Regions from separate parts of the Dactylosporangium sp. CA-152071 genome, predicted to be linked through region 3. Evidence: riboswitches for the same ligand, from Rfam matches in the RefSeq annotation. Region 3 holds a riboswitch; each other region holds the start of a gene.
What was found. A riboswitch is a leader RNA that binds a small molecule or an ion and turns the genes downstream of it on or off. The one in region 3 is predicted to bind cyclic di-AMP.
Positions count from the first base shown of each region.

Region 1: linked by a shared signal. The riboswitch ahead of ACQEVZ_RS34325 (hypothetical protein) and the one ahead of ACQEVZ_RS20610 (NlpC/P60 family protein) in region 3 are both predicted to bind cyclic di-AMP.
Region 2: linked by a shared signal. The riboswitch ahead of ACQEVZ_RS26105 (C40 family peptidase) and the one ahead of ACQEVZ_RS20610 (NlpC/P60 family protein) in region 3 are both predicted to bind cyclic di-AMP.

Region 1 covers NZ_JBNJMZ010000001.1:7,612,862-7,616,124, forward strand. The annotation lists gene ACQEVZ_RS34320 (diguanylate cyclase domain-containing protein) at 1-1,021, shown strand, start outside; cyclic di-AMP (ydaO/yuaA leader) riboswitch at 1,068-1,210, shown strand; gene ACQEVZ_RS34325 (hypothetical protein) at 1,361-2,101, shown strand; gene ACQEVZ_RS34330 (polyprenyl synthetase family protein) at 2,212-3,263, opposite strand, start outside.
Region 2 covers NZ_JBNJMZ010000001.1:5,827,186-5,830,448, forward strand. The annotation lists gene ACQEVZ_RS26090 (pyridoxamine 5'-phosphate oxidase) at 1-72, opposite strand, end outside; gene ACQEVZ_RS26095 (MarR family winged helix-turn-helix transcriptional regulator) at 139-594, shown strand; gene dcd (dCTP deaminase) at 604-1,182, shown strand; gene ACQEVZ_RS26105 (C40 family peptidase) at 1,208-2,179, opposite strand; cyclic di-AMP (ydaO/yuaA leader) riboswitch at 2,189-2,321, opposite strand; gene ACQEVZ_RS26110 (LamG-like jellyroll fold domain-containing protein) at 2,418-3,011, opposite strand.
Region 3 covers NZ_JBNJMZ010000001.1:4,596,540-4,599,802, forward strand. The annotation lists gene ACQEVZ_RS20600 (ABC transporter ATP-binding protein) at 1-446, opposite strand, end outside; gene ACQEVZ_RS20605 (ABC transporter ATP-binding protein) at 463-1,236, opposite strand; cyclic di-AMP (ydaO/yuaA leader) riboswitch at 1,528-1,673, shown strand; gene ACQEVZ_RS20610 (NlpC/P60 family protein) at 1,681-2,664, shown strand; gene ACQEVZ_RS20615 (methyltransferase domain-containing protein) at 2,710-3,263, shown strand, end outside.

The DNA.
Region 1 (3,263 bases), 3.0 Mb from region 3:
CGCGCAGGCCGGCATCGCGATCAACAACGCCAACCTGGTCGAGGCGCTGCGCCGGGAGCGGCAGCACCTGGAGGCGAGCGAGGCCGCGTTCCGGCTCGCGTTCAACGGCGCCGGCACCGGCATGTGCATGATCGGCCTGGAGGGTGCCGACACGACCCGCCTCGTCCGGGTCAACCCCGCGCTGTGCGAGCTGCTCGGGCGGGACGAGGACGTGCTCGTCTCGATGCGCTTCGGCGACTTCATCCACCCTGACGACTTCGAGCGCAGCCGGGAGGTGTTCGCCGGCGGCGCCGGCACGATCCGCGACTACGAGGTGCGCTGCGTCCGCGGCGACGGCGAGACGATCTGGATCTCCGCGACGATGTCGGTGGTCGCCGGGTCGCCCGCGTTCGCGATCACGCAGGTGCAGGACATCACCAGCCGCAAGGCCACCGAGGCCGACCTGGTGCGCAGGGCCTCCCGCGACCCGCTGACCGGCCTGGCCAACCGCGAGGCCGTCGCCGAACCCCTCGCGGCCGCGATCCGGCGGGCCCGCACCGAGCAGGTGATCAGCGTGCTGTTCTTCTGCGATCTCGACGACTTCAAAATCGTCAACGACACCCTCGGCCACGAGGCCGGCGACGCGGTCCTCGTCGCCGTCGCGCAGCGCCTCCAGTCGCTGGTGCGGCCCACCGACACCGTCGCGCGCCTCGGCGGCGACGAGTTCGTCGTCCTCATGGGCAACGTCGCCGCCGGTGACCTCGGCGTGCTGGTCGACCGCCTCGAACGCGCCGTCTGCGCACCCGTCACGCACCAGGGGCAGATCATGCGGGTCAGGGTCAGCGTCGGCGTGGCCGTGATCGATGACACGGTCGAGGACGCGGGCGCCGCGCTGCGGGCCGCCGACCGCGCGATGTACCTGGTCAAGGGCGGTCGTCACGCCGGCGAGGTGACCAGACGGGTGACGGCGTTCGGTGAGCGTTCGGGTGCTCAGGGTGGTATGCCGTTGCTGCGGTTGGCCCGGCCCGAGACGGCCCAGTAGGGTCGTTGAGTCCGCTCCGGTCGACCTGCACCGCATCGGTGCTGCCGGGCGGGCGCCGTCGAGTCGCGATCTTCGCGAGCCGGGGACCCATGCGCGTCCTCTGGGGTGTATCCGCGGCCTGGCCGCGGTAGGGCGAAACTTCCCGCCCGAACCCGTCAGCTAACCCGGTAGGCGGCACCGGAAGGAGTCTGCGTCGATGCCGGCCGCCCGCGCGCCCTCGTAACACCTCACCACTGGTTCCCCCCTTCCAGCATGCCGCCCTCGGGCGGCGTGCCGATGCCGCATGTCTTCTGCCTGCCAACGAAGGAAACATCAGTAGTGAAGCCCATATTGAAGGTGTTGCCACGCCAGTTCCACCCGCGACATCGCCGGCTGGTGCCCGTGCTCGGCGCCAGGGCCGGCACCGTCTCGGTCGCCGTCCTGTCCGCCACGCTGCTGGGCACCCTGCCGGCTGACTCGCCGGCGTCGATGTTCACCGGCCCCGCGTATGCCGAGTCCGCGGCCGCCTGGTCCTGGCCGTCGCCGTCGTCCCTGTCCGCTTCGGGGCCGTCGTCCGCGCCCTCCGCCGACGCGGCGCCGGCGCCCGCGACGGGGCCCCTGGCCGTCGCGGTGCCCGCCGCGCCCGTGCCGCCGGCGCCGCCGGTCGTCAAGCCCGTCGCCGGCCTCGACCAGCGGCAGATGGACAACGCCGCGATCATCGTCAAGCAGGGCCGGGCGCAGGGCATGCCCGACCGGGCCCTGGTCGTGGCGATCGCGACGGCGATGCAGGAGAGCGACCTGTACAACGTCGCCAGCTCCGCCGTGCCCGCGTCCCTCGGGCTGCCGCACGACGGCACCTCGACCGACCACGACTCGGTCGGGCTCTTCCAGCAGCGGGCCAGCCAGGGCTGGGGCACCGTCGCCGAGCTGATGAACCCCGCCCACTCCGCGATGCTCTTCTACAACGCCCTCAACCGGGTCGAGGGCTGGCAGCGGATGAGCGTGACCGCCGCGGCCCAGGCGGTGCAGCGGTCGGCGTTCCCCGGCGCGTACCAGAAGCACGCCACCCGCGCGGAGCAGGTGGTCGCCGCCCTCTCCTGACGCTCACCCGCACCCGGCCGGCGCGCCTTCTCGGGTCGCGCCGGTCAGGCGCCGGTTTCATGGGCCGCCGGTCAGGCGCGGGTTTTGTGGATCGCCGGCGGGGGTGTTGGTCAGGCCGGGTGGCGGGTCGCCCAGCGGGCCAGGGCGACGAGCTCGGCGACCGCGGCCGGCTCGGGGATCGCCAGGTCGAGGGCGACCAGGGCCTGCGCGAGGAGGTCGTCGGCCTGCTGGGCGCACCAGGAGCGGGCGCCGGAGCGTTCGACGACCTTCGCGGCGCGCTCCAGGTCGGCCTCGCTGAGGCGGGTCTCGCGGTGCAGCAGGTCGGCCAGCTCGTCGGCGCCCGCGGCGAGGGCGGCGGCGACCGGCAGCGAGCGGCGGCGGCCGCGCAGGTCGGCGAACGCCGGGCGGCCCGTCACGGCCGGGTCGCCCCAGATGCCCTGCAGGTCCTCGGCGAACCGGACGGCCAGCCCGAGCCGCACCCCGAACAGCCGCAGCTGCTCCACCCGCGCCGGGTCGCCGCCGCCTGCGAGCGCCCCGAGAGCGCACGCGCAGCCGAAGAGGGCGCCACTGCGCTGCTCGACCGCGGAGATGCACGTGCGGAGCAGGTCGTTGCCGGAGCGGTGCCGGGGCAGCGCGGCGTCCAGGGCCGTGCTGAGGTCGGTGTGCTGGCCGTGCAGGAGCTGCTGGACGGTGTCGCCGAGGATGCGGACGCCGGCCCGGTCGACGGACGCCGCCCCGGACTGCCGCCGCGCGTCGGTGCACGGGTCGGGGGTGCCGTGCTGCTCGGTGAACCTGTCCCGCGTCGCCCGGTCCTGCCGCACCGGCTCCCTGCACGGCGCAGCCGGCACGGACGGCGCGGTGTCGGGCGTGGCGCGGCTGGCCTGGCGCAGCGGGCGTGGCACGCGTCTGGTCGGGTCGCCGGTCGCCGCCACGTCGAACGCGAGCGCCAGCATCGCCTGCCCGCCCAGCGTCGCCGGGTGCGGCCCCACCACGCTCCAGGCGGTCGGCCGGTGCAGGCGGGTCAGGTCGCCGTCGAACAGGTCCCGTTGCAGCCCCGACCAGTGGTGCACCAGCTCCACCGCGACGGCGCCCGCCACCGCGTCGTGCGGGTCACCACCGACGGCGCCCGCGCAGACGAGTGTCAGTGCGGCGCGCGTACGGG
Region 2 (3,263 bases), 1.2 Mb from region 3:
CTGGCAGATCAGGGTGCGGATGGCCGTCGCCAGCAAAGGCTCGGCCGCGGAGAATTCAGCCCACGTCGCCATGCCTCCAATTTACTCGTACACGTGTACGAAAAGTGTGTGATTCCACGAATGAAGGACAATGACCCTGTGGGTGATGCGAGCGGCGAGCTGATCGACCTGCTGAGGAAGTTCAACCTCGAGGCCGACCGGTTCCTGGAGGTGTTCACCCGCCGGCACGGGCTGCACCGCACGGACATGAACGCCGTGGCGTACATCTGGCGGGCGACGGAGGAGCAGCAGCCGCTGACGCCCGGGGAGCTGGCCAGGACACTGCGGCTGAGCCCGGCGGCGACGACCGCGTTGCTGGACCGGTTGGAGAAGGCCGGGCACGTCGAGCGGCGGCACGACATGGAGGACCGGCGTCGCGTACACCTCGTGATGCAGCCGCCGGCGAAGGCCTTGGCGCAGGAGTTCTTCGCGCCGCTCGGGCAACACATCCGGGAGGCGCTCGCGGAGTTCGACGAGCACGATCTGGAAGCCACGAAGCGGGTCATCGAGGCAGTCCGAGGGGCCACCGCGAAAGCCACGAACCAAACCACATAGGGTCAGGACGTGCTGCTCTCCGACCGTGACCTGACCAAAGAGCTCGCCGACGGCCAGTTGCGGCTCGAGCCGTTCGACAAGGACCTGGTCCAGCCGTCGAGCATCGACGTGCGGCTCGACCGGTGGTTCAGGGTGTTCAACAACCACCTGTACACCCACATCGACCCGGCGATCCAGCAGGACGACCTCACCGCGATGGTGGAGGTCGACGACGGCCAGCCGTTCGTGCTGCACCCCGGGGAGTTCGTGCTCGCCTCGACGCTGGAGGTGATCAGCCTCGGCGATCAGCTCGCGGGCCGGCTGGAGGGCAAGTCGAGCCTGGGGCGGCTCGGGCTGCTGACGCACTCGACCGCGGGGTTCATCGACCCGGGGTTCTCCGGACACGTGACGCTCGAGCTGTCCAACGTGGCCAATCTGCCGATCATGCTCTGGCCGGGGATGAAGATCGGGCAGCTGTGCATCTTCCGGCTGTCCTCGCCGTCGGAGCACCCGTACGGGTCCGCGGTGTACGGCTCCCGGTACCAGGGCCAGCGCGGCCCGACGGCGAGCCGCTCCCACCAGAACTGGCGGACCTGGCCGACGACGTGAACGCCGGCGGCCAGGTCCCGAAGCCCTAAGCCACTCTGCCGTACCCGGAGATCGGTGCGGTGTCGATCTTCTTCATGCGGACCACGTCGCCGGTGGTCGGGGCGTGGACCATCCAGCCGCCGCCGACGTACATCCCCATGTGGTGCATGTCGCTGTAGAAGAAGACCAGGTCGCCGGCCTTGAGATCGGCTCTGCTGACGCGCTTGGTGTCCGAGTACTGCCACTTGGTGTAGTGCCGCAGCGTGTGGCCGGCCTGCTTCCAGGCGTAGAGCGTGAGGCCCGAGCAGTCGAAGGTGTTGGGGCCCTCGGCCGCCCACACGTACTTCTTGCCGATCTGCTGGCAGGCGACCTGCGCGGCCTTCGCGGCGTCGCCACCGGAGTATTCGACGGGGCAGGCGACGGGGCGCAGCTCGCCGGTCGCGCCACTGGAGCCATACGCCTTCGTGCGCATGTCGTTGAGCGTCTTGATCTCGGCGTTGATGGTGGTTTCCTTCGTCGCCATCTCCGCCTCGGCGGCCTTCTGCTTGGCGATCAGCTCGTCGAGCGGCTTCTTCTGGTCGTCGAGGACCTTCTTGCTGTCCATGACGTCCTTGATGCCCTCGGCCTCGTCCTTGGCCAGCATGTTCAGCATGACGAGCTGCTCGGCGAAGGTGTCCGGCGAGCCGGTCGTCATCAGCGCGTTGAAGCTGGAGACCCGCCCGGTCTTGTACTGCAGGACCGAGAACGCACTCACCCGCAGCAGCGCGTTGTCGACCTGCGCCTGCAGCGGGTCGATCTGGCTCTTCAGCTGCGCCTGCTTCGCCAGGTTGGCCTTCAGCTCGCCCTTGAGCTGGTTGTGCTGCTCGATGATGGGCTCGACTTCATTCCACTTCTTGTCGATCTGCGCTTCGAGCTCGGCGGGCGTCGGGTCGGCGTGAGCGAGTCCGGTGACTCCGACGACGAGCGAGAGACAGCCGAGCGTGGCAACGAGGAGCCGAACCAGACGGTTGGGCCGCATCGAGGGGGCACTCCTTCTTCCAGCCGCCTACCGGGTTAGCTGACGGGTTCGGACGGGAAGGTCGTCCTACCGCAGATCGCGGATTCACCCCGATGACGCAGGTGGGTCCCCGGTTCAAAAATCGACTCGGCGGTGCCGTCTGGCGCACCCGTGGTGGGCGCGGACATCCATCCGACCGGAATTTACGGTATGGCGAGTGACCCAGAGGAGCAAGCGGGTGTCCGATTTAACCGAAAAGTCAGGGCGCCCGAGTGATGAACACATCATCAATTGCACCGGCGAACTGGTCGTTGTTCGCACTGGTTCCCTTACCGCCAATACAGAGTGGATCCGCGTTCACTATGGACAGTGACGGAGGAATGGCCGCCCGACCCCTGGGTTGACCGTCCACGGCCACCGTGAGCAGGGCGTCACTGCGCGAACACTCGATCCGGTGCCATCGCCCGTCAGCCACGCTAAGCGATGCGAGGGCTACGTAAATAGTAGATCCACCCACGCCGACAATCACGCAACTGGGGCGCCCCGCGGCGCCGTCCACCTGCAACTTGAACTGACTGTCACCGACCGAGAACCCTTTTTGCAGAACATTGGCGCCTTTGGAAGTCTCATTGGGCGCGACGAGCACGCTCGCGCCATACGAGAACGCTTCCTGGCCTGGATTGAGGAATTCAGCGGGGCCGCTCTGCAGGATGGCGCGTGCGCAACTCTCCGCACCGTAGTGCTCACACGGCTGGGGAAATCGCACCGCGAGTCCGCCGTTGTGCGGCACGGTCGACAGCTGGCCGCCGGCCCTGCGGACCCGCAGCGGGAGCCGGCCCGCGCCGTCCAGCACCGGTCCCGTGATCCCGCTGTCGAAGCTGTACCGCAGGGCCGTGGCCGAAGGCGCGGCGGCGACGAGCGAGGGCGCGGCCGGGGAAGAGGGGGCAGCCCCGGACACCGTGGCGTGCCCGGGCGAGGGCCGGGCCGACGGCGCGGACTCATGAGGTTGCTGTCGCGTGGGGGAAGCGCAGCCGGCGAGAGGCACGAGCGCAGCCAGGAGGAGGAGCCACGTACGCATAACCGGACATTATGCCGAAATCCGGGA
Region 3 (3,263 bases):
AACCCCACCGGCAGCCGGCGCCACTGCGCCAGTTCGAGGAAGTCGACGATGTCCTCGACCACGGCCCGGTTGGCGATCTCCTCGCGCCGGGCCCGGCCGAGCCACGCGATCGCGGCGAGCGTGCCGTAGCGGATGTGGTGGTGCCGGCCGAGCATGAGGTTCTCCAGCACGGTCAGGTGCTGGAACAGCTCGACGTTCTGGAAGGTGCGCGCCACGCCCAGCTTGGCGACCTTGTCCGGGCGCAGTCCGGTGAGGTCGACGCCGTCGAGGGACACCTTGCCCTGCTGCGGCCGGTACACCCCGGAGATCACATTGAAGATCGACGTCTTTCCGGCCCCGTTGGGCCCGATGACGGCGAAGAGCTCGTCCTTGGCGACGGTGAACGAAACCCCGTCGATGGCTTTGACGCCGGCGAAGCTGAGCCGGACGTCTTCGAAACGCAGCACGGCGACTCCTGATTTTCTATGACAGCCAGCGCTTGCGACGCTTGTAGTGCTTCACGTCGCGGAAGGACCGCTCGGCCCGTCCCAGGTAGAACTCGCGGATGTCGTCGTCGGCGAGCAGTTCGGCGGCGGGCTTGTCGAGCACGACCTTGCCCGTCTCCAGCACGTATCCGTGCTCGGCGATCGACAGCGCCATGGTCGCGTTCTGCTCGACCAGCAGCACGCCGGTGCCGGCCTGGTTGATCTGCACGATCAGGTCGCGGACCTGCTCGACCAGGCGCGGCGCGAGCCCGAGGCTGGGCTCGTCGAGCAGCAGGTACGCCGGGTCCGACATGAGCGCCCGCCCCATCGCCAGCATCTGCTGCTCGCCGCCGGAGAGGTAGCCGGCGATGCTGCCGCGGCGCTGCGCGAGCACGGGGAACAGGGTGTACATGCGGTCCATCGCCTCCGCCCGGCCCTTCGGGCGGGTGTGGGCGCCGAGCCGCAGGTTCTCCTCGACGGTCAGTTCGGCGAAGGTCCTGCGCCCCTCCATCACCTGCGAGACGCCGCGGCGGACCACGGCGGCCGGTTTGAGCCGGTGGATGGGCTTCTCGTCGAGCGTGATGGCGCCCTTGGTGATGGCGCCGTCGTGGACGCCGAGCAGGCCCGACAGGGCCCGCAGCAGCGTGGTCTTGCCGGCACCGTTCGCGCCGAGCAGCGCGACGATGCGTCCTGGTGGGACCTGCAGGCTGACGCCTCGCAGCACCAGCATCACGTCGTCGTAGACGACCTCGAGGTTCTGGACACGCAACATCCGGTGACGCTCCTCCGGGGGTGTTCGGAGTGGGCGAACTATGTGCATCGACGGTGAATAAAGTTACGTGTATTTAACCGGGTCTCAGAGCAGAATCAAGCCCCAATTGTGTGTCCGTCAACACCATCTTCTGTGGTGCGTCACTGTCCGATGTGGAGCGACAACCCGCCGTGATTCGGACTTTTGGGGTAATCGATATTCAACAACGCTCGCGGGTTTCGCTTCGTTGGTGATCACGTTAAGTTATGTCCTGGCCTGCACGGCAGTCCGTCGCCCACCCCGGGCGGCGCCGGGCAAGCGCCGCCGAGTCGAGCGCCGCTCTGGCGCTGTCGAGCCGGGGACCCAGGGTCCTTGGGGTGAATCCGCACAGCGCGGTAGGGCGCACTCTTCCCGCCCGAACCCGTCAGCTAACCCGGTAGGCGGTCGGTGAAGAAGGGTCATCCCTTGTCCGCTGGACACCGCACCAAACGGTCCCTGCTGCGCACGCTCTTCATCGGGGTCGTGTCGCTGGCGATCGTGGCGCCCGCGAGTGTCGCCAAGGCCGATCCGACAGCGGCCGAGATCGACGCCCAGATCCAGAAGGCGGGCGACGAGCTCGAAGACCTGGTCGAGGCCTACAACAAGATCAATGGCGATCTGGCCGCCACCCAGGCGGCCGCCGCCGAGCTGCAGAAGAAGCTCCAGCCCTACGTCGACAACATGGCCAACGCCAACGCCAACGTGGACGTCATCGCCGTCGCGGCGTTCAAGGGCGCGGGCAGCCTGCAGAACCTCAGCATCGTGCTCAACGCGCGGTCGTCCGACACACTCATGGACCAGCTGACCACGCTGCAGCAGATCGGCAAGCACCAGCAGCACGAGATCGCCGACTTCACGTCGGCCAAGTCGAAGCTGGACGAAGAGAAGAAGAAGATCGACGAGACGCTCGCCGCGGAGACCGCGCAGAAGACCGAGCTCGAGACCAAGAAGAAGAAGATCGAGGGCGACGTCAAGAAGCTCGAGGCGCTCCGCCGCCGCTCCACCACCGGCGGCACCGGCTCCACGGGTGTCAAGGTCGCGCTCGGTGCCGAGTGCACGTCACCGGCGAACGCGGCGGTGGCCTTCGCCTGCGCCCAGCTCGGCGAGCCCTACAAGTGGGGCGCCGCCGGACCCAGCAGTTGGGACTGCTCCGGCCTGACCATGGGCGCCTGGAAGGCGGCCGGCGTCATCCTGCCGCACAACGCGGCGCAGCAGTGGAGCAAGACCACGCACATCTCACGGTCCGCGCTCTCCCCCGGCGACCTGGCGTTCTTCCGTGGCCTGGGGCACGTGGGCATCTACATCGGTAACGGCAAGATGATCCACGCCCCGACGACGGGCCGAAACGTCGAGGTCCAGTCGATCGACGGCCGCAGCGACACGTACGGCTACGGCAGACCGCACAAGTAAGCCCCGACAGCACGTCCAAGAGGCCATGCCCGGCAAGATCGGGGCATGGCCTCTTGGGATCCTGAGCAGTACAGCCGCTTCGCCGAGGAGCGGGCGCGGCCCTTCCACGAGCTGGTGGCGCGCATCCAGACCACCGCGCCGGTCGCGGTCGTGGACCTCGGGTGCGGCCCGGGCACGCTGACCGCGACCCTCGCGACGCGCTACCCGGACGCGGCGGTGCTCGGCATCGACTCCTCCCCCGAGATGCTCGCGAAGGCGGCAGCGCTCGGCACCCCGCAGCTGTCGTTCCAGCTCGGCGACATCGCCGGGTGGCGGCCGCAGCGCGGCTCCGTGGACGTCATCGTCGCCAACGCCTCCCTGCAGTGGGTCGACGACCACGCCGCGCTGATGCCGACGCTCGCCGCGGCGCTCGACGACGGCGGCACGCTCGCGTTCCAGGTCCCGACGGGCGGGCCGATCCTCGACGCGGACATCCTGGACCCGACCGTCCTGGGGCCGCGCGGCGCGACGCCGGTGCGGGAGCCGGCCTGGTACGTGCGCACCCTCGCCGGGCTCGGCCTGGCCGTGGACGCGTGGGAGACGACGTACTTCCACGTCCT